DNA from 3 places in the Kocuria cellulosilytica genome. Region 1 is predicted to be linked to each of the others. Evidence: riboswitches for the same ligand, from Rfam matches in the RefSeq annotation. Region 1 holds a riboswitch; each other region holds the start of a gene.
The links. A riboswitch is a leader RNA that binds a small molecule or an ion and turns the genes downstream of it on or off. The one in region 1 is predicted to bind thiamine pyrophosphate.

Region 1 (7,731 bases):
TGATCTTCGTCACAGGCCGCGGGGACCGCATCGTGCGGTCCGGGGACGACCCCACCACCGACCAGCTGCGGGTGATCCGCCGGCGCAACGCCGCGGCCGTCTCGCCCGGCGGCGAGCCCCTGGAGATCGGCCTCGCCCGCCGCGACGACGACCTGGAGGACCCCTATCTGCTCGCCGGCAGGACACTGGCCCCCGAGCGGCGCTCGATCGTCTTCGAGGTGGTCACCCGGCTGCTCTTCCACACGTTCATGATGGTCTCGCTCTATCTGCTGATCGCCGGGCACAACGACCCCGGCGGGGGTTTCGCGGGCGGGCTCATGGCGGGGCTCGCCCTGACGGTGCGCTATCTCGCGGGCGGGCGCTACGAGCTCGAGCTGGCCACCCCGATCAACGCGGGCACCATGCTCGGGGCCGGACTCGCGCTCGCCGCCCTCTACGCCGTCACCCCGGTGTTCCTGGGCGGGTCGGTGATGCAGAGCTACACCTTCGAGGCCGAGCTGCCGGTCTTCGGGGCCGAGAAGTTCGTGACCGCCCTGATCTTCGACGTCGCGGTCTACCTGATCGTGGTGGGGCTCATCCTCGACATCCTGCGCTCGCTGGGCGGCCGGATCGACCAGCGGATCGAGGAGGACGCCGTCCGGCGGCGGCGGCGCGCACCGGGGCGCGGCACGCGCATCCGCGTCACGCGGCAGCGGAAGGTGCCCGCCGGCGCCCCCGCGGGCACGACCGCGGGCGCGACCGCGGTGTCGTCCGCGACGTCGCCGACCCCGGCCGTCCGGACCGGCCCCGACGGAGGGAACGAGCACCGATGACCGTGAACCTGACCCTGCTGGTCGTGATGGGCGTGCTCTACGCCGTGGGCGTGTACCTGCTGCTCGAGCGCTCGCTCACCCGCGTGCTGCTCGGGCTGATGCTGCTGACCAACGGCACGAACCTGCTGATCCTGCACGCCGGCGGGGAGGCCGGCTTCGCGCCCCTGTACGACGCGTCGATCGCCGCCGAGAACTACAGCGACCCGCTGCCCCAGGCCCTCATCCTCACCGCCATCGTGATCTCCCTGGCCGTCACCGCGTTCCTCCTGGGCATGATCTACCGCTCCTGGGTCCTCGGGCGCCGGGACGAGATCCAGGACGACGTCGAGGACCGGCGCGTGGCCCGGCAGTCCTCCTACGACGTGGAGAGCGACGCCGACATCCCCGCCGACACGACCGAGTTCGACGACGTGCCCCCGCCCCGGGACCCGGAGGAGTCCCTCGAGGCCCCCGGCGTGCTCGGCCCCAGGAGAGGGAGGAACCGGTGACCGTCAACCTCGCCCAGCTGGCGCCGCTGGCCGTCATCATCCCGTTCCTCGGCGCAGCCCTCAGTCTCCTGCTGCTGCGGCGCAACGCCCTCCAGCGCACCGTGGCCATCGGCTCGCTCGTGCTCACCCTCGCGGTCGAGGCCCTCGTGCTCGTGAGCACGTGGGACGTCGGCCCGCAGGCGGTCCACCTCGGCGGGTGGGAGTCGCCCTGGGGCATCGTCATGGTCGTGGATCAGCTCTCGTCCCTGATGCTCGTGGTCTCCACGGTCGTCTCGCTCGCCGTGCTGGTCTACGCGAGCGGGCAGGGGGTGGCCGACGGCGACGAGGAGGGGCCGATCTCGATCTTCCACCCCTCGTTCCTCATCCTCGTGGCGGGAGTGTCGAACGCCTTCCTCGCCGGGGACCTGTTCAACCTCTACGTGGGTTTCGAGATCCTGCTGACCGCCTCCTACGTGCTCATGACGATGGGCGGGACCGTCCAGCGGATCCGCACCGGCGTGACCTACGTGGTGGTCTCGGTGATCTCCTCGGTGCTGTTCCTCATCACCATCGCGATGATCTACGCGGCCACGGGCACCATCAACATGGCCGACCTCTCCGTCAAGCTCGAGGGCCTCCCGGTGGGCACCCAGATGCAGCTGCACCTCATGCTGCTCATCGCGTTCGGCATCAAGGCGGCGGTCTTCCCGCTGTCCTTCTGGCTCCCGGACTCCTACCCCACGGCCTCCGCCCCGGTCACCGCGGTGTTCGCCGGCCTGCTGACCAAGGTGGGCGTGTACTCGATCATCCGCACCGAGACGGTGCTGTTCCCCGGGGACCGGCTCGACGACCTCCTGATGTGGGTCGCGCTGCTCACCATGGTGGTCGGCATCCTCGGCGCGCTCGCGCAGATCGACATCAAGCGCATGCTCTCCTTCACGCTGATCAGCCACATCGGGTACATGATCTTCGGCGTGGCCGTGGGCACCCAGGAGGCCCTCTCCGCCACGGTCTACTACGTGGCCCACCACATCGTGATCCAGACGAGCCTGTTCCTCGTGGCCGGGCTGATCGAGCGCCGCGGCGGATCCACCAACGTGGACCGGCTGGCCGGGCTGGCCCGGATCTCCCCGCTGCTCGGGCTCCTCTACCTCGTGCCCGCGCTCAACCTCGGGGGGATCCCGCCGTTCTCCGGCTTCCTGGGCAAGGCCGGCCTGCTGCAGGCCGGCGTCGACCGGGGCGACCCACTGGCCTACGCCCTGGTCGCAGGGTCCGTGGCGGTGTCCCTGCTGACCCTGCTGGCCCTGATGCGGGTGTGGAACCGCGTGTTCCTGCGCGCTCCCGAGGACGCGGAGTACCCGGACCCGATCCTGCTGGCCCCCGTGCCCGCAGGCTCCCGGTTCCTGCTCACCTCGGGAGCCGTGGACCACCAGGCGGGCCGGTTCGCGGGCAAGGGCGACGTGCGCCTGATGTCCCCCTCGATGCTCGGCGGGGCCTCGGCCCTCGTCACCGTGGGGGTGGCCCTCACGGTGTTCGCCGGTCCGCTGTTCCAGCTCGCGGACAACGCCGCGGAGAACCTCGTCCGCCCCGAGCGCTACGTCGAGGCCGTGCTGGACCCCGAGTCCGCGCCGCGGCCCGTCGTGGAGGAGGCCCCGTGACCCGGCCCAAGAACTCCCTGCTCGTCGAGCTGCCGCTGCTGGTGTGGCTCGTGGCCGTGTGGGGCGCCCTGTGGGGCGACTTCGGTCCCGGCAACCTGCTGATCGGCCTGGTCCTGGCCCTGCTCGTGACGTGGGTGCTCTACCTCCCGTCCGTGCAGCTGTCCGGCCGGTTCAACGTCCTCCAGTTCGCGGTCTTCGCCGTGACCTTCGTGTGGCAGGTCGCCAAGGCGAGCGTCGAGGTGATGCTCATCGCGATCCTCGTGGGGCCGCGCGCGCGCAACGCCGTGGTCGGCGTGCGCCTGCGCACCCGCTCGGACCTGCTCTTGACGGCCACCGGGCACACCATGACCCTGATCCCCGGCTCGCTCGTCGTGGAGGTGGACCGTGCCGCCGGGACGCTGTACTTCCACGCGCTCAACGTCCGCAACGCCGAGGAGGCCGAACGGTTCCGCCGCTCCGCGCTGCGGGTGGAGGCCGCCTGGATCAGGATCATGGGCACGCCGGAGGAGCTCGCCGCGCTGCGGGCCGAGCGCCGCGGGGGAGGACCCGCCGGCACGGACCACAGGGACAGCGCCGCGATCGGCTCCCCGGTCACCGCGAGCCAGCAGATCGTGGGCGGCCGCCGCGACGACACCCCGGCCGATCCCCCGACCGGCGCCCCGACCGACGCCCCCGAGGAGGACCGCCCGTGATGGAGATCGCCGTGGCCGTCGCGGCCGTGCTGCTCAGCGCGGCCGCGGCAGGCACCCTGTACCGCCTCGCCAAGGGTCCCTCCCTGCTGGACCGGGTGGTGGCCACCGACGTGCTGCTGGCCGTCGTCGCGGCCGCCCTCGCCGTGGAGATGGCCTACCACGGGCACCTCAACAACCTGATCCTCATGGTGATCGTCTCCCTGGTCGGCTTCATCGGCTCCGTGACGGTGGCCCGCTTCGCCACCCAGACCGCCGAGCACGGGCGGTGAGCGCCGTGCTGGACACCGTCCTGGACGCCGCCGCGGCCGTGTGCCTCGTGGTCGGCGCGCTGATGTCCCTCGCGGCCGCGATCGGCCTGGTCCGCTTCCCGGACCTGCTGACGCGCATGCACGCCGGCACCAAGCCGCAGGTCTTCGGGCTGCTCCTGATGCTCACGGCGGTCGCCCTGGAGAACCGTGACCCCGTCATGATCCCGCTCATCCTCCTCGGCTGGATCTTCCAGCTGCTCACCGTGCCCGTCTCGGCGCACATGGTGGGACGGTCCACGTACCGCTCCAAGCACCTCAACCGGAACACGCTCACGCAGGACGACCTGCAGGAGGTGCTCAACCGGGCCGGGAAGAGCGCCACGGAGAGCGCGGCGGAGGGCACCGTGGAGAATGCCGCGGGGAGCGCCGCCGGGAGTGCCCCCGGGCGCGCCGCCACGGCGACTCCGGCGCCGAGCGCGGACGGCCGGCGAGCGGACGGACAGCAGACTGACGGATCGACGGGGACGCGTTAGGCTGGTCGGGATCGACAGGGCGCACTCGCGTCCCCCGGACGACAAGGAGCAGCACTCCATGAACGACAAGGTCATCGAACTCCTCGGCACCGGCGCCTCGCTGGGCGGCGTGGTCCTCTCGCACAAGGTGCTCGGCTCGGTCTGGACGCGTGTCACGGGCAACCCGCCGCCGGCCAAGAACCCGGACCCCAGCGAGACCTGGACGGCCATCATCATCTGGTCCGTCATCACCGGCCTGGTGGGCACCGTCATCAAGGTCGCCGTGCACCGGCAGGTCGCGAAGATGGAGAACAAGTCCCAGGAGAGCCCCAAGGCCTCGAGCCAGGCCGAGGTCTGAGCGCAGGGGAGCACCTCGTGAGGGGCTCGTCCGGTCGCACACCGCAGCGGTGTGCGACCGGACGAGCCCCTTCGTCGTGCTGACCCCTTCGCCGTGCGGCCCTCTTCGCCGTGCGGCCCTCTTCGCCGTGCGGCCCCCGCACCGCGGGGGCATCCGGGACCAGCACGGCGGCGTGCGGAAGGAGCACCGCAGCGTCGCGGCGGGATGCTGGTGCCTGCCGACGTGCGCGGGCGGCCGGGCGGCGGGGTAGACTCGGTGGCACTGAACGACAGGGGAGCGCCCCGCCCGGGACACCGGCGTGGCGCTGAGAGTGCGGATCGCCGCAGACCCTCGAACCTGCTCCGGTTAGCACCGGCGAAGGGAGTCGAGCATCTCAGGGGTGTTCCCCGGGAGCGCGCCACCGGCGCGGCCCGGAGGAACCCCGTCCCCTCCTGGCACCGACGGCTCGCTGAGCCCAGGAGGAACCCACCGTGAACACCACCACCCACCGCCCCGCCCGCCGCCCCGGCACGTCCGGCGCCTCGTCCTGGCGCGTCGTCGACATCGTCGTGGCCGCAGTCCTCGCCGCCGTGTGCGCGGTCGTCTTCTGGGCGTGGTCGAACCTGCTCTACCCCGTGGTCGGCACGGCCGCGGTCGCCTATCCGCCCGCCGTGGGCCTGATCGCCGGCGGCTGGCTCGTGGCCGGTGTGCTCGGCGGACTGATCATCCGCAAGCCCGGTGCCGCGCTGTTCTGCGAGCTGCTCGCCGCCGTGATCGAGAGCTTCCTGGGGACCCACTTCGGCCTGCTCGTGGTCCTCTCCGGCCTAGTCCAGGGCGTCGGCGCCGAACTGGCCTTCGCCGCCTTCCGGTACCGCCGCTTCGACGCCCTCGCGGCGGCTGTCGCAGGCGCCGTGAGCGGGATCTTCCTGGGCGTGCACGAGAACATCCTCTACAACTACGAGTGGGCGCTCGGCCACCAGGTGGTCTACGTGCTCCTGGCGGCCGTCTCCGGGGCGGTGCTCGCCGGCCTCCTCATGCACGCCGTGGTGCGGGCGCTCGCGGGCACCGGCGTCCTGCAGGGCCTCGCCTCCGGGCGGGCCGTGCGGCGATGACGGCGCCCACGGCCCAGCGCCGTGCGGTGCCCGCCGCCCGGGGCGCGCGCGTCGAGGCCCGCGGCTTCGGCTGGCACCACCCCGGGCGGGACACGGCGGCGCTGCACGGACTCGACCTCGTGCTGGAGCCGGGGGAGCGGGTGCTCCTGCTGGGTCCCAGCGGGGCGGGCAAGTCCACCTTCCTGCACGCCCTGGCCGGGGTCCTCCACGACGACGACGGGCAGTCCGGGTCCGGCGAGCTGCTGCTCGACGGCATGCCGCCGCACCGGGCGCGGGGCCGCGCCGGGCTCGTGCAGCAGGACCCCGAGTCCCAGGTGGTGCTGTCCCGGATCGGCGACGACACCGCCTTCGGCCTCGAGAACCTCGCGGTGCCCCGGGAACAGATCTGGCCGCGGGTGCGGGCGGCGCTCGACGACGTGGGCCTCGACCTCCCGCTCGGGCACTCCACCGCGGCCCTGTCCGGCGGACAGAAGCAGCGCCTCGCGCTCGCCGGCGCCGTGGCCATGAGCCCCGGGCTGCTGCTGCTCGACGAGCCGACCGCGAACCTGGATCCTGCCGGCGTGCGGCAGGTCCGTGACGCCGTGGTGTCCTGCCTGGACCGCAGCGGTGCCACGCTCGTGGTCGTGGAGCACCGCGTGGCCGTGTGGGCCGAGGTCGTGGACCGCGTCGTGGTGCTCGGCCACGACGGGGGCATCGCCCACGACGGGTCCCCGGAGCAGGTGCTCGGTGCGGCGGCCGACGAGCTCAGCAGGGCCGGGGTGTGGGTCCCCGGCCGGGTGCCGGCCACGCGCGCGCCGGCGCGCCCGCCCGGGCAGGAGCGTCCGGAACGGGAGCGTGCCGGGCACAAGCGCTCTGGACGGGAGCGTGCCGGGCAGGGGCGTTCCGAGCAGTCCTGTCCTGAGCAGGAGCATCCCGAGCGGGAGCGTGCCGGTCAGGAGCGTCCCGCGCAGGACGGTCCGCTGCTGAGCGCCGACGGTCTGTGCGTCTCCCGCAGCCAGCCCTCGGCGCGCCGGCTGCGCGCGCGCCGCCGGGCGCGGCGGCGCGGACGCACCCCGGAGGACGCCGCCGTGGGACGGGACCTGCCCACGGCGGTCGACGACGTCAGCCTGAGCCTGCACCGTGGCCGCGCGCTCGCCCTGACCGGCCCCAACGGCGCCGGGAAGTCCACGCTGGCGCTGACGCTGGCGGGCCTGCTGGCCCCCGTGCGCGGCACCGTCACCGCGCACCCGCGGCTCGACCGCGGGGCAGGTCCCGATCCTCTCGAGTGGAGCGGCCGGGAGCTCGTGGCCCGGGTCGGAACGGTCTTCCAGGAGCCCGAGCACCAGTTCCTGCGCGCCACCGTGCGCGCCGAGCTCGAGCACGGGCCCCGGCTGGCGGGCGCCCCGGCTGCCGAGCGGCAGCGGCGCACGGACGAGCTGCTCCGCCGGCTGCGGCTGTCCCACCTGGCCGACGCCAACCCGTTCACCCTCTCCGGCGGCGAGAAGCGGCGGCTGTCGGTGGCCACGGTGCTCGCCACGGACCCGGACGTGCTGGTCCTCGACGAACCCACGTTCGGCCAGGACGCCCTGACGTGGGCGGAGCTCGTGGACCTGCTCGTGGAGCTGCTCGACGCCGGCACCTCGGTCCTGGCCGTGACGCACGACGAGGACTTCGTGCGGGCGCTCGGCGCCGAGGTGCTCGAGCTCGGGACGCCCGGACCCTGCACTCCCGTGACCCGTCTTCTCGAGGCCTGCGCTCCGGAGCAGCGGGTCCCGGAACCGCACGGGCCGGGGACTCGCCCTCCCGCATCCGGTGCCCTCGAGGCCTCCGCTCCCGAGCCGCACGTCCCCGGCCCCCGCAACCCGCAGGGCGGCCGTCCGGGTCCGCCCCACCGCCCGCCGCCGCGGTCCCGGC
Region 2 (7,731 bases), on a different contig from region 1:
GCCCCGCGCAGCCAGTCCCGGGCGATCCGCAGGCTCCGGGGCCAGTCCCCGTGCCGGGCCTGGAGGGTGGCCAGGGCCGAGGAGAGGGAGCACCCGGTGCCGTGCGAGTTCTCGGTGGGCACCCGGACGCCGTCGAACGCCACGAGGGGCTCCGGGGCGTCCGGGCCCACGAGGGCGTCCGGGGTCCGGTCCCCGGTGAGGTGCCCGCCCTTGACGAGGACCAGGGTCCCGTGGGCGCGGGCCACGCGGTGGCCCTGCGCGAGGGCCTCCTCCCACGACGGCGCCGTGTCCTCGCCCGCGAGCACGGCGAGCTCCTGCAGGTTCGGGGTGATCAGGTCGGCGAGGCCCAGCATCGAGCGCAGGGCGTCCTCGGCGTCGGGCTCGAGCAGGCGCCCCCCGGAGGTCGCGACCATGACGGGGTCCAGGACCACGACCGGGGGCCGGTGGGCTCCGAGCCACCGGGTGACGGCCTCGATGACCGGCACGGAGCCGAGCATCCCGATCTTGACGGCGTCGATCTCGACGTCCTCGGCGACCGCCTCGAGCTGGGCGGTGAGGAACTCGACCGGCGGGACGTGGATGGCGCGCACGCCCACGGTGTTCTGCACGACGACGGCGGTGACGGCGCTCATCCCGTAGCCGCCCATCGCGGCGATCGACTTGAGGTCCGCGTGCTGGCCGGCCCCGCCCGTGGGGTCGGTGCCGGCGACGGCCAGGACGCGGGGCACGCGTGCGCTCACGGGGCCACCTCCTCGGCGGGCGCCGCGCCGAAGGCGCGCACGTAGCGGGCGGCGGCGGCCGCGGGGTCGGCAGCGGCGCAGATCCCGGAGACCACGGCCAGCCCGGCGGCGCCCGCGGCGCGCAGGGCGGCGGCGTCCTCGGCCTGCACCCCGCCGATGGCCAGGCAGGGCAGGGAGGTGCGGGCCGCCGCGCGGGCGAAGCCCTCGACGCCCAGCGGCTCGGGGTGGTCGGGCTTGGTGCGCGTCGCCCGCACCGCCCCGACGCCCAGGTAGTCGACCGTGCCGGCGGGCAGCGCGGAGGCGGTGTCGAGCTCCTCGGCCGTGGCCGCGCTGAGGCCCAGCACGGCGTCGGGGCCGCAGATCCGCCGGGCGAGCGCCACGGGCAGGTCCGTCTGCCCGACGTGCACCCCGGCCACGGGGGCGCCGGCCGCGCGGGCGGCGAGGTACACGTCCGCGCGGTCGTCCACGAGCACGGGGACCTGCCGGCCCACGCGCTCGGCGACGGCCGTCAGCAGGGCGACGAGATCACGGACCGGGGCGTCCTTCGCGCGGACCTGGACCATGGTGGCGCCCCCGCGCACTGCGGCGGCCACGACGTCCGGGACCGGCCGGGGCGCGCTGAGGGCGGTGTCCGTCACGAGGTGCAGGGCCAGGGCCGCGGGATCGAGGCGAGGGCTCACCGGGCCACCTCCTCGCGCACCAGCTCCGCCCGGGCGGCCACCTGCTCCGGCGTCACGGCGTGCAGCCGGTCCAGCAGGGCCACGGCGAAGGACCCGGGCCCGGAGGCCTCGGCGGCCGCGTCCTCGGCCGCGAGGGTGTACACCGTGGTGGCCGCCACGGCCGCCGCGCCCCGGTCCGTGCGCACGGCGGTGAACGCGGCCATGAGGGCACCCAGGGCGCAGCCCCCGCCGGTGATGCGGGTCAGCAGCTGCGTGCCGTGCGGGACGCGGACGACGGTGCCGCCCGGGAAGCGCACGAGGTCCACGGGCCCGGACACGGCCACCGCCGAGCCGGCCCGCTCAGCGAGCGCGGCGGCGGCGTCACGGGCGGCCTCGACCCCGTGGGTGGCGTCCGTGCCCCGCCCGCCGGCGCCGCCGGCGAGGGCCATGACCTCGGAGGCGTTGCCGCGCACGATCGCGGGCCGGAACTCGAGCAGGTCGCGGGCCAGCGCGGTGCGCACGGGCAGGGCGCCCACCGCCACGGGGTCGAGGACCCACGCCCGGCCGGCGCGGTGCCGGGCCCCGACGGCCTCGTAGGCGGCGCCGCGCTGCTCGGCGGTGGGCGTGCCGGTGTTGACGAGCAGGCCGTCCGCGAGCTCCGCGAAGACCCCGCCCTCGCCCTGGATGTCGGTCATCGCCGGGGACGCGCCCACGGCGAGCAGCGCGTTGGCCGTGAAGTTGGTGACCACGGCGTTGGTGATGCACTGCACCAGCGGCGCCGCGGAGCGCAGGTCCTCCAGGGCCGCGGCGGCGTCCTCGGCGAGCGCGGGGTCCGGTGGTACCGGCCGGACGGCTCCCGGTGTTCCGGCGGACGTGGGTACGGCATCGCGCATCTGCGACATCCCTTCGCTAGTACTGGCTAGATCAGGTTCGACGGGTGTGTTCTCAGCCGCTCGCGCGGCACCCCGTGTCAGGTGTCCTGCCAGTGTAGTCGCAGAAGGTGCGCCGGGACGCCGGAGGGCCCCGGCCGCGGCGCTCGGAGTGCTTCCGTCGTCCCGCCCTCGGGGGCTGCGCCCGGGCGGAGGGGCACACCGGTGATCGGCTCCCCACGGCCCGGCACCATCGGGCTCGTGGAGACGTCCTGTCGCTCAGAAGAAGCCGTTGCCGTGCGGCATCCGCTCCGGGACGGGCTGGCAGACCCCCCAGTGCTCGAGGATCCGGCCGTCCGAGACCCGCCACAGGTCGTAGCAGCCGGCCGGGACGCGGTCGCCGGGCTCGGCGCCTCCGTCGCCGGGACCGAGCAGGGCTTCGGTGACGGTGAGGACGAGGTCGCCCTCGCCGAGCACCCGGTGCAGGGTGTGCCGGGCGAGCGGGTCGTCCGGGCCGGGGCCGTGCTCCACGTAGCGCGGGTCGCGGGCCAGCTCCTCGAGGGCGTCCCGGTCGGCGCCGATGAGCCGCTCCTGCACCCACTCGGTCACCGCCGCCTTGTTCGCGCCGGTGCGCTCGCGCCCGGTGATCTGCCGTGGTCCGCCGATCCGGTGCGTCCCGGCGGAACCGCCCGGCAGGGGCGCCAGGGCGTCCCAGTGCTCGGCGATCTTTCCCTCCGCCACGCGGAACACGTCCACCGCTGCCGTGGGGTCGGGGCCGAACCCGTGGTAGATGCAGTGGACCGCGACCATGTCGCCGTCCTCGAGCACCCGCAGGGGCTCGAATCGGAAGTTCTCGGGCAGTTGCCGGAACATCGCCTGGAGTCCTGCCGTGCCATCAGGCGCGAGCGCGGAGTGCTGCCGGTAGTCCGGGGCCCAGTGCCGGTCGATGGCCGAGGCGTCCCGCTCGCCGAAGAGCTCGCGGCCGGCGGTGAGAACGATCTGCTTGTTGTTCATGACTGTCCCCTCGGGGCTGCGGGCCGGGGATCCGACGGATCGGCCCGGTCGGCCGGCCCGCGTGTCGTGCCACCACGCTACTCGCGCCGTGCCCGGCCCGACAGGGAGGCGGAGCGCACGACGACGGAGGACCCCGACCAGTACCGGTCGGGGTCCTCCGTCGTGCTGCTCGCGGGGGCGGCTCAGCCGCGCTCGGCGGGCCGGCCGCTGGTGAGGTCCTCCGCCTTGACCCCCACGCCGACGACGGTCGGCGCGCGGCCCGAGGTCTCCTCCGGGGAGCGCTGGGCGACGGCCTTGGCCTCGTGCCGGGCGCCCTCCGCGGTGGCCGCCTGCCCGGCGGTCACCTCGGCCTCGCCCGGGCGGGCCTCCGGTGCCGAGGCCCGCCGGGAGCGCCGGCGGGGGCGCGCCGGCTCGACGTCCGCCCGCGGCTGCTCCGGGGCGGGAGCCTGCGGCGCCGTGCCCGCGCGCCCCTCGCTCTGCTGCTCGGCGGCACCCGCCCGGGCGTCCTCCGTGGCGGTGTCCCGTGCGGCGGTGTCCCGTGCGGCCGTGTTCCGCGCAGCGGCGCCCGTCGTGCCGGCCGGCTCCCGCGGAGCGGAGGCCGCGTCCGGCGCGGAGTGCTCGAAGGCCTCCGCGAGGGAGTCCAGGCTCAGCGGCCGGGCCTCGGCGGGCTCCTCCGCAGGGGCGTGGCCCTGCGGCAGCTCGATGACCTCGCCCTTGATCATCAGGCGTGAGCCCTGCCCTGCCGGCGTCTCCTCGGCGGAGACCTGCTCGGGTGCGGAAGCAGCGGGCTCCTCCCCCGTCCCCGGCTGCTGCTCGGCGGCGGTGTCCGCGCCCTGGCCGCGGTTGCGGCTGCGCTTGCCGCGCCGCTTCTTCCGCGAGCGCCCCGAGCCCTCGGGCCGGGACTCCGCCGGCGGGGCGGTCTCCTCGGCACGGGCCGGCTCCTCCACGACGGCCTCCTCGTGGTGGGTGGCGGCGGCGATGGTCGCGAACGCCGTCCGCGCGGCCTCGGCCTTGGCCTTCTCCGCGGGGTCCGGCTCGGTGGAGCGCTGCTCCGTCCGGGCCGGCTGCTGCTCGCCCCGGCCCCCGCGGCCGCGCTTGCGCTCCGTCCGGTTGGGCCGCTGGTCGCGCGACTCGCCCGTGGCGCCGCCGGACCGGCCCTCGAGCGGGTGGTCGTGGACCACCACGCCGCGACCGGCGCAGTGCTCGCACGGCTCGGAGAACACCTCGAGCAGGCCGGTGCCCATGCGCTTGCGCGTCATCTGCACGAGCCCCAGCGAGGTCACCTCCGCCACCTGGTGCTTGGTGCGGTCCCGGCCGAGGCACTCCACCAGTCGGCGCAGCACGAGGTCCCGGTTGGACTCGAGCACCATGTCGATGAAGTCGATCACGATGATCCCGCCGATGTCCCGCAGCCGCAGCTGCCGGACGATCTCCTCGGCCGCCTCCAGGTTGTTCTTGGTGACGGTCTCCTCGAGGTTGCCGCCGGAGCCGGTGAACTTGCCGGTGTTCACGTCGACCACCGTCATCGCCTCGGTCCGGTCGATCACGAGCGAGCCGCCCGACGGCAGGAAGACCTTGCGCTCGAGTGCCTTCTGGATCTGTTCCTCCACGCGGTAGTTCACGAACAGGTCCTCGTCCTCGTCCCACTTCTGGAGCCGGTCGAGCAGGTCCGGCGCGACGTAGGTCACGTACGCCTCGATGTTGTCCCACGCCTCGTCGCCCTGGACGACCATGGTGGTGAAGTCCTCGTTGAAGACGTCGCGGACGGTCTTGATCGTCAGGTCCGGTTCCGCGTAGAGCATCTCGGGCGGCAGCGTCTTCGTCGAGCCGGCCCGCTCCTGGATCTGCTCCCACTGGGCGCGCAGCCGGTTGATGTCGTGGGTGAGCTCCTGCTCGGAGGCCCCTTCGGCGGCGGTGCGCACGATGACTCCCGCCCCGTCCGGCAGCCGGTCCTTGAGGATCTTCTTCAGCCGGGCGCGCTCGACGTCGGGCAGTTTCCGGGAGATCCCGGTCATCGACCCGCCCGGCACGTAGACCAGGTATCGGCCGGGCAGGGAGATCTGGCTCGTGAGCCGCGCCCCCTTGTGCCCGACCGGGTCCTTGGTGACCTGCACCAGGACCGAGTCCCCGGACTTCAGCGCGACCTCGATCCGACGGGGCCCGCCCTCGAGCCGCGACGCGTCCCAGTTGACCTCGCCGGCGTACAGCACGGCGTTGCGGCCGCGGCCGATGTCGATGAACGCGGCCTCCATGGACGGCAGCACGTTCTGCACCTTGCCCACGTAGACGTTGCCGATCAGGGAGTCCTGCTGGGTGTGCGAGACGAAGTGCTCGGCCAGGACGCCGTCCTCCAGGACGCCGATCTGGATCCGGTTGTCCTTCTGCCGCACCAGCATCTGCCGCTCGACGGACTCGCGGCGGGCCAGGAACTCCGCCTCGGTGATCACCTGGCGGCGGCGGCCGGTCTGGCGGGACTCGCGCCGGCGCTGCTTCTTGGCCTCGAGCCGCGTGGAGCCCTTCACGGCCACGACCTCGTCGACCGTGGCGGAGTCCGCGGCGCGCGGCGCCCGGACCCGCGTCACGGTGTTGGGCGGGTCGTCGTCGCTGCCGCCCACGAGCTCCATGTCGACCTCGCCGCGGCGGCGGCGACGGCGCCGGCGGCTGGTGGTGCCCCCGCCCGAGCCCTGTCCGGCCTCCTCGCCCTCGTCGGCGAGCTCGGCCGTGTCCTGCTCCTCGGGACCGTCGCCCGGGTCCTCGGCGGAGGCGTTCTCCTCCTGCTGGCGGCGCCGCGCCTCGCGGCGGCGGGCCGCGCGCTGCTGAGCGGCCTCGCGCAGCTCGTCGAGGTCCGGGGCGTGGAACATCAGCGAGGTCGCCGCCACGGCGGCGGACAGCGCCGTGCGCGGCTCGTCGCCGTCGCTGCCCTCGCCGTCGTCGGTGCCCTCGTAGTCGGCGTTCCGGTCGCCGGTGTTCTCGTCGTCGGTCGTCCCGTTCCGCGCGCCCTCGGCCTCGGCGATCCCGTTGCCGGTGTTCCGGTCGCCGGTGGCCCCGTTCCCGGCACCCCCGGCGTCGGCATTCCCGTTGCCGGCGTTCCGGTCGCCGGTGGCCCCGTTCCCGGCACCCCCGGCGTCGGCATTCCCGTTGCCGGCGTTCCGGTCGTCGCTGGCCTCGTTCCCGGCACCCACGGCGTCGGTGTGCTGGCCCTCGCCGCGACCGCTCGTCGGGTCCTCGACCGGGGTGCCCGCCCCGGTGCCCAGGTCCTCCGCCTCACCGGCGGGCTCGACGCCCTCGGCGGCCTCCTCGGCACCGGGCGTGCCCGGCGCGGGGTGCCCGGGCGCGGCGGCCTCCTCGGCCACCGCTCCGGGTCGCTCGTCACCGGGAACAGCGGTCCCCGGCGCGACGTCGAGGGTGTCGGTCCCGGCGTCCGCGCCCCTGTCCGGCTCAGGGTCCGGATCGGCGACCGGCTCGGTGTCTGTCTCTGCAACCGACGCGGCGACCGGCTCAGCGTCCGGCCCTGCGACCGACGCGGCGACCGGCTCAGTGCCCGGCTCCGTGATCGGCTCAGCGTCCGACCCGGTGCCCGGCGCGTCGGCCGGGGCCTCGGGGGCGGGGTCCTGCACCGTTTCCTCCGCTATCGGGAGGTCCCGGGGCGCGTCGTGCGATGTGTTCTGCTGACCAGCGTCCAGGGCGTCCTGCGCCCCGACCTGGTTCTCCTGTTCGGCATCCATATACAGCTGTGCTCCTGCCGCGGTACGCCGTCCGTACCCGGTCCCCGCGGCGGCTTGGTCGGCGTATCGCCGGTGGGGGTCCACGCGGCGGCCAGAAGTCCTGTGCGTACCCGTCGCGTCCCGCACACCTCGCGAACGGGCGGGGACGGCAACGAGCCAGTCCGGGGCTTCGAGCCGCTGCTCACGAGGGCAACGGTCTTGAGCCGGCGGCGGACGCGCTCAATCCGATGAGAGCCGCGGGTCCTGCCGACCTGGGGTCGAAGTCCGACTGGGCCGAGATCCCGCGTACGGGCGGGCTCGACCGTGGCCAGTATCTCACAGACGTCCCGGTCCGGGCCGGATTGGTCCTGTCACGGCCCGCAACCCTCCCGCGCTCGTCCCGCGGTCCTGCTGCGACCTCCCGTGACGCGCCCGGCGTCCTCCCCGGGTCCTCCCGGGTTCCTCCCGCCGGGGACCGGGAGGGCCGGAGGAGGCATCGCCTAGGATCGGCGTGTGACCTCCACTCCGTCCGCTCTCGACGACTCCCCCCCCGCACCTCCCGGCCACGACCCTCGCGCCGACCGGCGCTGGGGCCTCGTGGCGCTCGTGACCGCGGTCCTGGGCTTCTACGGCGCCGCCACCCTGGTGTACGAGCGGCTCCAGCTCTTCCTGGACGCCGGGCACCGCACCAGCTGCGACATCAACTCGTGGTTGTCCTGCGGCACCGTCATGCGCACGCCGCAGG
Region 3 (7,731 bases), on a different contig from region 1:
GGCGTACCAGCCGGCGCTGCTGACCATGGTCGGCCTGCTGGTCGTCGGCTTCGTCGCCAACCTCCTGGTGAAGCCGGTGGACGCCAAGTACCACGAACCCGCACCGTCCGGCACCAAGGCCCACGCGAAGGAGTCCTGACATGACCAAGGCACGACTGGCACTCGGGTGGGTCCTCGTCGGGGTCCCGCTCGCCTACGGAGTGACGGCGACCCTCATGCGGGTGACCGCGCTGTTCTACTGACGCGTGCACGGGGCAGGGGCGGACCGGGACGGTCCGCCCCTGCCCCGTGCACCGGAGAACAGCGGACGCCCACGGCGCCGCGGGGTGCGGGCCGGTGCGCGGGGACGCGGGAGGACCCGTGGCCGTTCCACCCCGATGGTGCGCTGCGTGTCCTGCGGTGACGACCGTGGCGGACCCCGGCGTTCACCGCGGGTGGCGCACATTCGACCATGGGTCCGGGACCGATGCCACAACGGGTGCCATCGAGTCCTCGGGGGTCGCCATGGACGTCGGACGCACTCTGCCGTGCAACCTGCTCGCCGCCGTGCGCTCCGGCCACGGCCCGAGACCGCCCTACAGCCTGCGCCGGCCCGTCGAGGACGTGCTGACCGACCCACCGGGGGCGCCGGAGGGAGCTCCCGGCGCACCGGGTTCCGCCGACCGCTCCTGAGCGCCGCCGGGCCGCGGCAGCCCGAGGTGCCCGCGCAGCGTGGAGGCGGTGTACCGGGTGCGGAAGAGCCCCCGGCACTGGAGCACGGGAACCACGTGGTCCACGAAGTCGTCGAGGGAGTCGGGCAGCCGGGGCGGCATGAGGTTGAACCCGTCGGCCGCTCCCGAGCGGAACCACAGCTCCATCCGGTCGGCGACGGCCTCCGGGGTGCCGACCACGGTGCAGTGCCCGCCCCCGGCGGCCAGCCGCCCCAGCAGCTGCCGCACCGTGGGCCGCTCGAGCGCCACGATCCGCAGGATCGTGGCGTACCGGCCCTGCGGCCCGGAGAAGCCCTCGAGCGGAGCCAGCCGCGGGACCGGAGCGTCCAGCTCCCAGTCGCTGCAGTCCTGCTGGACGAAGGCGGACAGCTGGGCCAGGGACTGTGCCACGGGCAGCAGGGCGTCCAGCTCGGCCTGCCTGGCCCGGGCCTCCTCCTCCGTGGAGCCCACCCAGGCCACCAGCCCGGGCATGACGGCCACGGACCCCGGGTCCCGCCCGGCCGCGGCGAGGCGCCGCTTCAGGTCCGTCGTGTACTCCCGGGCGCTGTCGAGGTCGTAGGCCACGGCGTAGACCCCCTCGGCGTGCCGGGCGGCCAGATCCCGGCCCGGGCCGGATGCGCCCGCCTGGAAGAGGACCGGTCGGCCCTGCGGCGGGCGCGGCACCGTCAGCGGACCGTCCACGCGGAAGTGCTCGCCGACGTGGTCGACCCGGGCGACCCGCTCGGGGTCCGCGTGCAGGCCGTGCCGGTCGCCGACCAGGGCGTCGTCGGACCAGGAGTCCCACAGCCGGAGGGCCACGTCCACGAACTCGGCGGCCCGGGCGTAGCGCAGGGCGTGCGGCGGCATCTCCGGCAGCCCGTGGTTGCGCGCCTCGGCGTCGAACATGGAGGTGACCACGTTCCAGCCGGCCCGCCCCCGGCTGATGTGGTCGAGCGAGGCCAGCATGCGGGCGGCGTGGAACGGCGTCCAGAAGGTCGTCGAGACGGTGCTGACCAGCCCGATCCGCTCCGTGGCGCGCGCCATGGCGGAGAGGGCCGTCAACGGCTCGAGGAACCACCGGGGCCCGTCCCCGACGTCGCCGGTGCTGTGCCCGTCGGCGAAGAACACGGCGTCGAAAAGACCGCGCTCGGCGGTGCGGGCGAGATCCTCCCAGTGGGCGATGTCCCCGAGCTGCTCCAGCGCGGAGTCCGGGTGCCGCCAGGCGGCCTGGTGGTGGCCCGCGCCGAAGAGGAAGGCGTTGAGGTGCAGCTGTCGCGGCGGGGTCCCGGCGGCCCCCATCAGTCGAGGACCAGTCCGCCGTCGACCACCAGGTTCTGCCCGGTGACCGAGCGCGCCCACGGTGAGGCGAAGAACAGGAGGGCGTCGGCGAACTCGGCCGGGGTGGTGACGCGGCCCAGCGGCGTGCCCGCCGCGATCTGGTCGAAGACCGCCTCGGGCGTGGCGGCGCTGGCGTCGGTGGTGCGCAGCAGCCCGCCGGAGGCCATGTTGACGGTGATGTCGTACCGTCCGAGGTCCTTGGCCAGGGTGCGGGTCAGTGACAGGAGCGCGGCCTTGGCGGCCGTGTAGTCGTGGTACGGCACCACGGGGTTCTGGAAGAGGTTCGTGCCGATGTTCACGATCCGGCCGAAGCCCCGTTCCCGCATGCCCGGCAGCGCCTGCTGGGTGGTGTTGAGCGCCCCGCGGACGCTGCCGGTGAACTGGGCGTCGAACTCCTCCCAGCGGATGCCCTCCGCCGTGGCGCGGGCGTCGCCGTTGAAGGAGAAGTCGGCCAGCGCGTTGTTCACCACCGTGCTGACGGGGGAGCCGAAGTGCTCCCGCGCCGCGCGCAGCATGTCCGCCACCTGCGCGGGGTCGGTCACGTCGGCGCGCAGGGCCACGGCCTGCTCGGGGCCGTACCGGTCCGCGAGCTCCTCCGCGGCCGCCTCGCTGGTCCGGTGGTTGACCACCACCTGCGCGCCCTGGGCCGCGAAGGCCTCGACGACGCTGCGGCCGAGGCCGCGGGCCCCGCCGGTGACGAGGACGGTCTGTTCTGCGATCTGCATGGGACTCCCTGGGATCAGGGCGAGGAGACGCGGGGGCCGGCCACGGCGAGCCCCGGCAGGACATCCCTTCGCCAGTACGAACTGGATCAGGTTCGACGGGTGTCATCTCAGCCGGCTCCTCGTGCGGTGCCGGCACCCCGTGTCACTGCGGACGAGTATAGGCACGCCGCTCCGGGATCCGCCCGTTGCCCGCGAACGGGCAGCTCAGGCGGGACGGCGGCCACCGGGGGCGTCGTCGCCGGAGGAGCGCGTCCCGTGCCCGAGGAAGCCGCGCAGCAGCGCGGCCGTGCCCTCGAGGTGTGCGAGGGAGGAGGCCCGGGCGGCCGGGGCGTCGCCCGCCAGGACGGCGTCGGCGAGCTCGCGGTGCTGGCGGTCGGAGTGCTCGAGGTTGACCGGCAGCAGGGGGATCCGGTCCAGCAGGTCGCTGGCCCGCGAGCGGACCTCCGCGACGGCGCGGACCAGGCTGGGGCAGCCGCCCAACTCGGCGACGGCGATGTGGAAGCGGGCGTCCGCGGGACGGTAGTCCTCCGGCGAGCTCTCCTCGACCTGCCGCAGGCACGCGAGCAGGTGCTCCCGGGCGGCCGCGCTGAGGGCCGCCGCCGCGGCCAGCTCCGCCGCGGCGGGCTCGACGACGGCGCGGAACACGAGCACGTCCTCGACGTCCGCGGGGTCCACCGGGGGGAGGGTCCCGTCCGGCAGGGCGGTGCGGCCGGTCACGAAGGTCCCGCCGTAGCGGCCGCGCACCACCTCCAGGACGCCGGCGGCCTGGAGCTCGTGCAGGGCCTCCCGCAGCGTGGCACGGGAGATCCCGAGCATCGCCGCGGTCTCCCGCTCGGGCGGGAGGCGCTCGCCCCTGCGGAACAGGCCGAGCCGGATCGAGTCGAGGATCCGCTCCACGGCCTCCTCGAAGGCGTTGCCCTGCCGCACGGGCCGGATGAGGGGGTGCTGGACCGGGTCGCTCACGGTGGCGCTCCTCCCTGCGGTGCGGCGGGCGCCCGCCGTGCCACGGTGCCGGCGGGCACCCGGCGGGCGCCCGCCGGGGTTCCGCCTAGCTGAGGTCGAGGGCGACCACGCCCACGGCGATCATCAGCGCGACGGAGACGAGGAAGCCCGCCGTCACGGCGATGAACGCCCAGGAGGGGCCCTGGCCGGAGTGCTGCGAGCTGGAGCGGTCGGAGGCGTCGTTCTGGTTCATGCTCCCCATTGTGCGTCATCCGCCCGCGGCCGTCAGTACGGCGCCCCGCCCCGTGCGCCGCCGGCGGACCGGGCCCCGGGGTCTTGACGGGGTGGAGGGCAGCCCACAGACTGTGACCACTCGCGCCATATGTCTGTTTTCAGACCTTTGTGGAACCCGGAGGGATCGTCCCATGCCCGACTCCCCAGCCCAGCCCGACCGCACCGACGAGTACTTCCAACACCGCCAGCTCCGCTCCGGCGCCGCCGGCTGGGTGCTGCTCGCGGGCCTGGGCATCGCCTACGTCATCTCCGGGGACTTCTCCGGCTGGAACATCGGGCTCTCCGAGGGCGGGTGGGGCGGGCTGCTCATCGCCTTCGTGCTCATGGGCCTCATGTACACCTGCATGGTCTTCGGCCTCGCCGAGCTCTCCTCGACCCTGCCCACGGCAGGGGCCGGCTACGGCTTCGCCCGCCGCGCGCTGGGCCCGCTCGGCGGCTTCGCCACCGGGATGGCCGTGCTGATCGAGTACGCCGTGGCCCCGGCGGCGATCGCCACGTTCATCGGCGGCTACATCGAGGCGCTGGGCCTGTTCGGGATCACCAACTCCTGGCCGGTGTACCTCGTGACCTACCTCGTGTTCATGGGCATCCACATGTACGGGGTGGGCGAGGCCCTCAAGCTGATGTTCGGGATCACCGTGATCGCGGTGCTCGCGCTGGGGGTGACCGTCGTCGCGCTCGTGCCGCACTTCGACGCCGCCAACCTCTTCGACATCGTCCCGGACGACGCCGTGGGGGCGAGCACGTTCCTGCCCATGGGGTACGCGGGGGCGATGGCGGCCCTGGTGTACGGGATCTGGTTCTTCCTGGCGATCGAGGGCGTACCGCTGGCCGCCGAGGAGACCGCCGACCCCCGCCGCGACATGCCGCGCGGGATCATCGTGGCCATGGCCTTCCTGCTGGTCTCCGGGGCGCTGATGCTCGTCCTCGTCCCCGGGGCCGCGGGCTCGGAGGCGATGAGCACCTCGGACAACCCGCTGCCGGAGGCCATCCGCGCGGTCGCCGGGGCGGACAGCGTCATGGCGAACATCGTGAACTACGCGGGCCTGGCCGGGCTGGTCGCGAGCTTCTTCTCCATCATGTTCGCCTACTCACGGCAGCTCTTCGCCCTCTCCCGCGCCGGGTACCTGCCCCGGTGGCTCTCGCTGACCGGCAAGCGCAGGACCCCGTGGGTGGCCCTCATCGTGCCGGGCACCATCGGCTTCGTGCTGGCGGCCGTGACCGGCGACGGCGGGCTGCTCATCAACATCGCGGTGTTCGGCGCCACCGTCTCCTACGTGCTGCTGAACCTCTCCCACATCGTGCTGCGGCTGCGCGAGCCCGATCTCCCGCGCGGCTACCGCACCCCGGGGGGCGTGGTCACCACCGGCATCGCCCTGGTGCTCGCCCTCGTGGCGGTGGTCGCGACGTTCCTGGTCGACGTGCTCGCCGCGTCCATCACCGCCCTCGTGTTCGTGGTCTTCCTCGCCTACTACTGGTTCTACAGCCGGCACCGGCTGGTGGGCCACGCCCCCGAGGAGGAGTTCGCGCAGATCCGCACCGCCGAGGCGGACCTGCACTGACCACCCGTTCCCCACCACCGTGGCCACCCCCCGCGGCACCACCGATCTCAGCGACGAAGGACCGGACCCATGACCCAGACTCCCCAGCACCCGCGGAACGACCGGATGCTCACCGTCGAGCAGCTTCGCCGGCACGTCGCCGACGGGCTCGTGGACACCGTCGTGCTCGCCTTCACCGACATGCAGGGCCGGCTGCAGGGCAAGCTCAACCACGCGCAGTTCTTCCTGGACTCGGTGCTCGACGAGGGCGCCGAGGGCTGCAACTACCTGCTGGCCGTGGACACGGAGATGAACACCGTGGGCGGCTACTCGATCAGCAGCTGGTCCTCGGGCTACGGGGACATGGAGTTCGCCATGGACCTGGACACGATCCGGCTGATGCCGCACAACCCCGGCCAGGTCCTGATCCAGTGCGACCTCACCGGCCACGGCGGCCGGCCCATCCCGATGTCGCCGCGGTCCATGCTGCGCCGCCAGCTGGACCGCGCCCGGGACATGGGCTTCACCATGGTCACCGGCACCGAGCTGGAGTTCTGCGTGTACAACACCAGCTACGAGGACGCCTGGGACGGCGGCTACCGCAACCTGGTCCCGGCCAACCAGTACAACGTGGACTACTCCGTGCTGGGCTCCCAGCGGGTCGAGCCGCTGCTGCGGGAGATCCGCAACGCGATGTACGCGGCCGGGCTGACCGTGGAGTCCGCGAAGGGCGAGTGCAACCTCGGCCAGCACGAGATCGCGTTCCGCTACGACGAGGGCATGGTCACCGCGGACAACCACGTGGTCTACAAGCTGGCCTCGAAGCAGATCGCCCACCAGCAGGGGAAGTCCATCACCTTCATGGCCAAGCCCAACGAGCGCGAGGGCAGCTCCTGCCACATCCACATGTCCCTGCGCGGGCCCGACGGCGAACTGGTCTTCTGGGACCGCGAGCGGGACGCCCGGTCCCGGACCTACGACCGGTTCATCGCCGGGGTGCTGCGGACCATGCGCGAGTTCACGCTGTTCTACGCGCCCACGATCAACTCGTACAAGCGCTTCGTCGAGGGCAGCTTCGCCCCCACCTCGGTGGCCTGGGGCGTGGACAACCGGTCCTGCGCCGTGCGCCTCGTGGGCAGCGGGCAGTCCGCCCGGATGGAGAACCGGCTCCCCGGCGGCGACGTGAACCCGTACCTGGCGCTCGCCGCGATGCTGGCCTCCGGGCTGCACGGCATCGAGCAGGAGCTCGAGCTCGAGCCGATGACCGAGGGCAACGCCTACGAGTCCGACGCCCCCGTGGTGCCCTCGACCATGCGCGAGGCCCGGGACCTGCTGGCCGGCTCGGAGCTCGCGCGGGAGCTGTTCGGCGAGGACGTCGTGGAGCACTACGTGCACTACGCCGACGTGGAGCTGGCGGCCTTCGAGGCCGCCGTCACCGACTGGGAGCTGCGCCGTGGCTTCGAGCGCCTCTGAGCCGGGCGGGCCCGGGTACCGGCCCCGGATCGGGCTGACCACCTACTACCAGGAGGGCTCCTGGGGGGTCTGGAACTCCGTCGCCGCGATCGTCCCCGGCGCCTACGTGGAGGCGGTCGCCGCGGCCAGCGGCACGCCCCTGCTGCTGCCCCCGGTGGGCACGGACCCGGACGTGCTGGAGCTCGTGGACGGGCTGATCGTCATCGGGGGAGTGGACGTGGACCCGCAGTTCTACGGCGCCGACCGGCACGAGCTGACCTCGTCGCAGCCCTCCCGCGACGAGCACGACCTCGCCCTGACCCGGGCGGCGCTGGAGCGTGGGCTGCCCCTGTTCGCGATCTGCCGCGGCGCCCAGATCCTCAACGTGGCGCTCGGCGGCACGCTGATCCAGCACCTGCCGGACGTCAACGAGAACGCCGTGCGCTACCAGCCCGAGCCGGGCCGGTACGGGGAGGTCGAGTTCAGCACCGCGCCGGGCAGCCGCTGCCGGGAGCTGCTGGGCGAGACGGCGTGGTCCCCGTGCTACCACCACCAGGCCCTGGGGACGGTGGCCGAGGGACTGGTCGTCACCGCCCGCGCCGAGGACGGGACGGTCGAGGCCGTCGAGACCGTCGAGGGCGGCTGGACGCTCGGCGTGCAGTTCCACCCCGAGGAGAACCGGAAGGACGCCCGGCTCTTCGACGGCTTCGTCCGCGTGGCCCACGGCTGGGCGCAGCACCGCGCCCGGCA

Region 2: it holds a riboswitch for thiamine pyrophosphate, as region 1 does, so the genes downstream of both, thiM (hydroxyethylthiazole kinase) here and RCG67_RS04050 (ECF transporter S component) in region 1, are expected to answer to the same signal.
Region 3: it holds a riboswitch for thiamine pyrophosphate, as region 1 does, so the genes downstream of both, RCG67_RS12615 (3-oxoacyl-ACP reductase) here and RCG67_RS04050 (ECF transporter S component) in region 1, are expected to answer to the same signal.

What each region holds. Positions count from the first base shown of each region.
Region 1 is NZ_JAVFWZ010000002.1:320,239-327,969, reverse strand. Features, by position in the region: gene RCG67_RS04085 (Na+/H+ antiporter subunit A) at 1-812, shown strand, start outside; gene RCG67_RS04080 (Na(+)/H(+) antiporter subunit C) at 809-1,300, shown strand; gene RCG67_RS04075 (Na+/H+ antiporter subunit D) at 1,297-2,937, shown strand; gene RCG67_RS04070 (Na+/H+ antiporter subunit E) at 2,934-3,629, shown strand; gene RCG67_RS04065 (MrpF/PhaF family protein) at 3,626-3,898, shown strand; gene mnhG (monovalent cation/H(+) antiporter subunit G) at 3,895-4,410, shown strand; gene RCG67_RS04055 (DUF4235 domain-containing protein) at 4,469-4,747, shown strand; TPP riboswitch at 5,008-5,127, shown strand; gene RCG67_RS04050 (ECF transporter S component) at 5,218-5,838, shown strand; gene RCG67_RS04045 (ABC transporter ATP-binding protein) at 5,835-7,731, shown strand, end outside.
Region 2 is NZ_JAVFWZ010000003.1:43,014-50,744, reverse strand. Features, by position in the region: gene RCG67_RS05355 (bifunctional hydroxymethylpyrimidine kinase/phosphomethylpyrimidine kinase) at 1-740, opposite strand, end outside; gene thiE (thiamine phosphate synthase) at 737-1,420, opposite strand; gene thiM (hydroxyethylthiazole kinase) at 1,417-2,292, opposite strand; TPP riboswitch at 2,284-2,377, opposite strand; gene RCG67_RS05340 (nuclear transport factor 2 family protein) at 2,548-3,282, opposite strand; gene RCG67_RS05335 (Rne/Rng family ribonuclease) at 3,465-7,007, opposite strand; gene RCG67_RS05330 (vitamin K epoxide reductase family protein) at 7,500-7,731, shown strand, end outside.
Region 3 is NZ_JAVFWZ010000008.1:83,348-91,078, forward strand. Features, by position in the region: gene RCG67_RS12605 (OFA family MFS transporter) at 1-139, shown strand, start outside; gene RCG67_RS17640 (MFS transporter small subunit) at 141-242, shown strand; gene RCG67_RS12610 (LLM class flavin-dependent oxidoreductase) at 576-1,988, opposite strand; gene RCG67_RS12615 (3-oxoacyl-ACP reductase) at 1,988-2,752, opposite strand; TPP riboswitch at 2,799-2,902, opposite strand; gene RCG67_RS12620 (FadR/GntR family transcriptional regulator) at 2,957-3,715, opposite strand; gene RCG67_RS12625 (hypothetical protein) at 3,801-3,947, opposite strand; gene eat (ethanolamine permease) at 4,120-5,550, shown strand; gene RCG67_RS12635 (glutamine synthetase family protein) at 5,620-7,002, shown strand; gene RCG67_RS12640 (gamma-glutamyl-gamma-aminobutyrate hydrolase family protein) at 6,983-7,731, shown strand, end outside.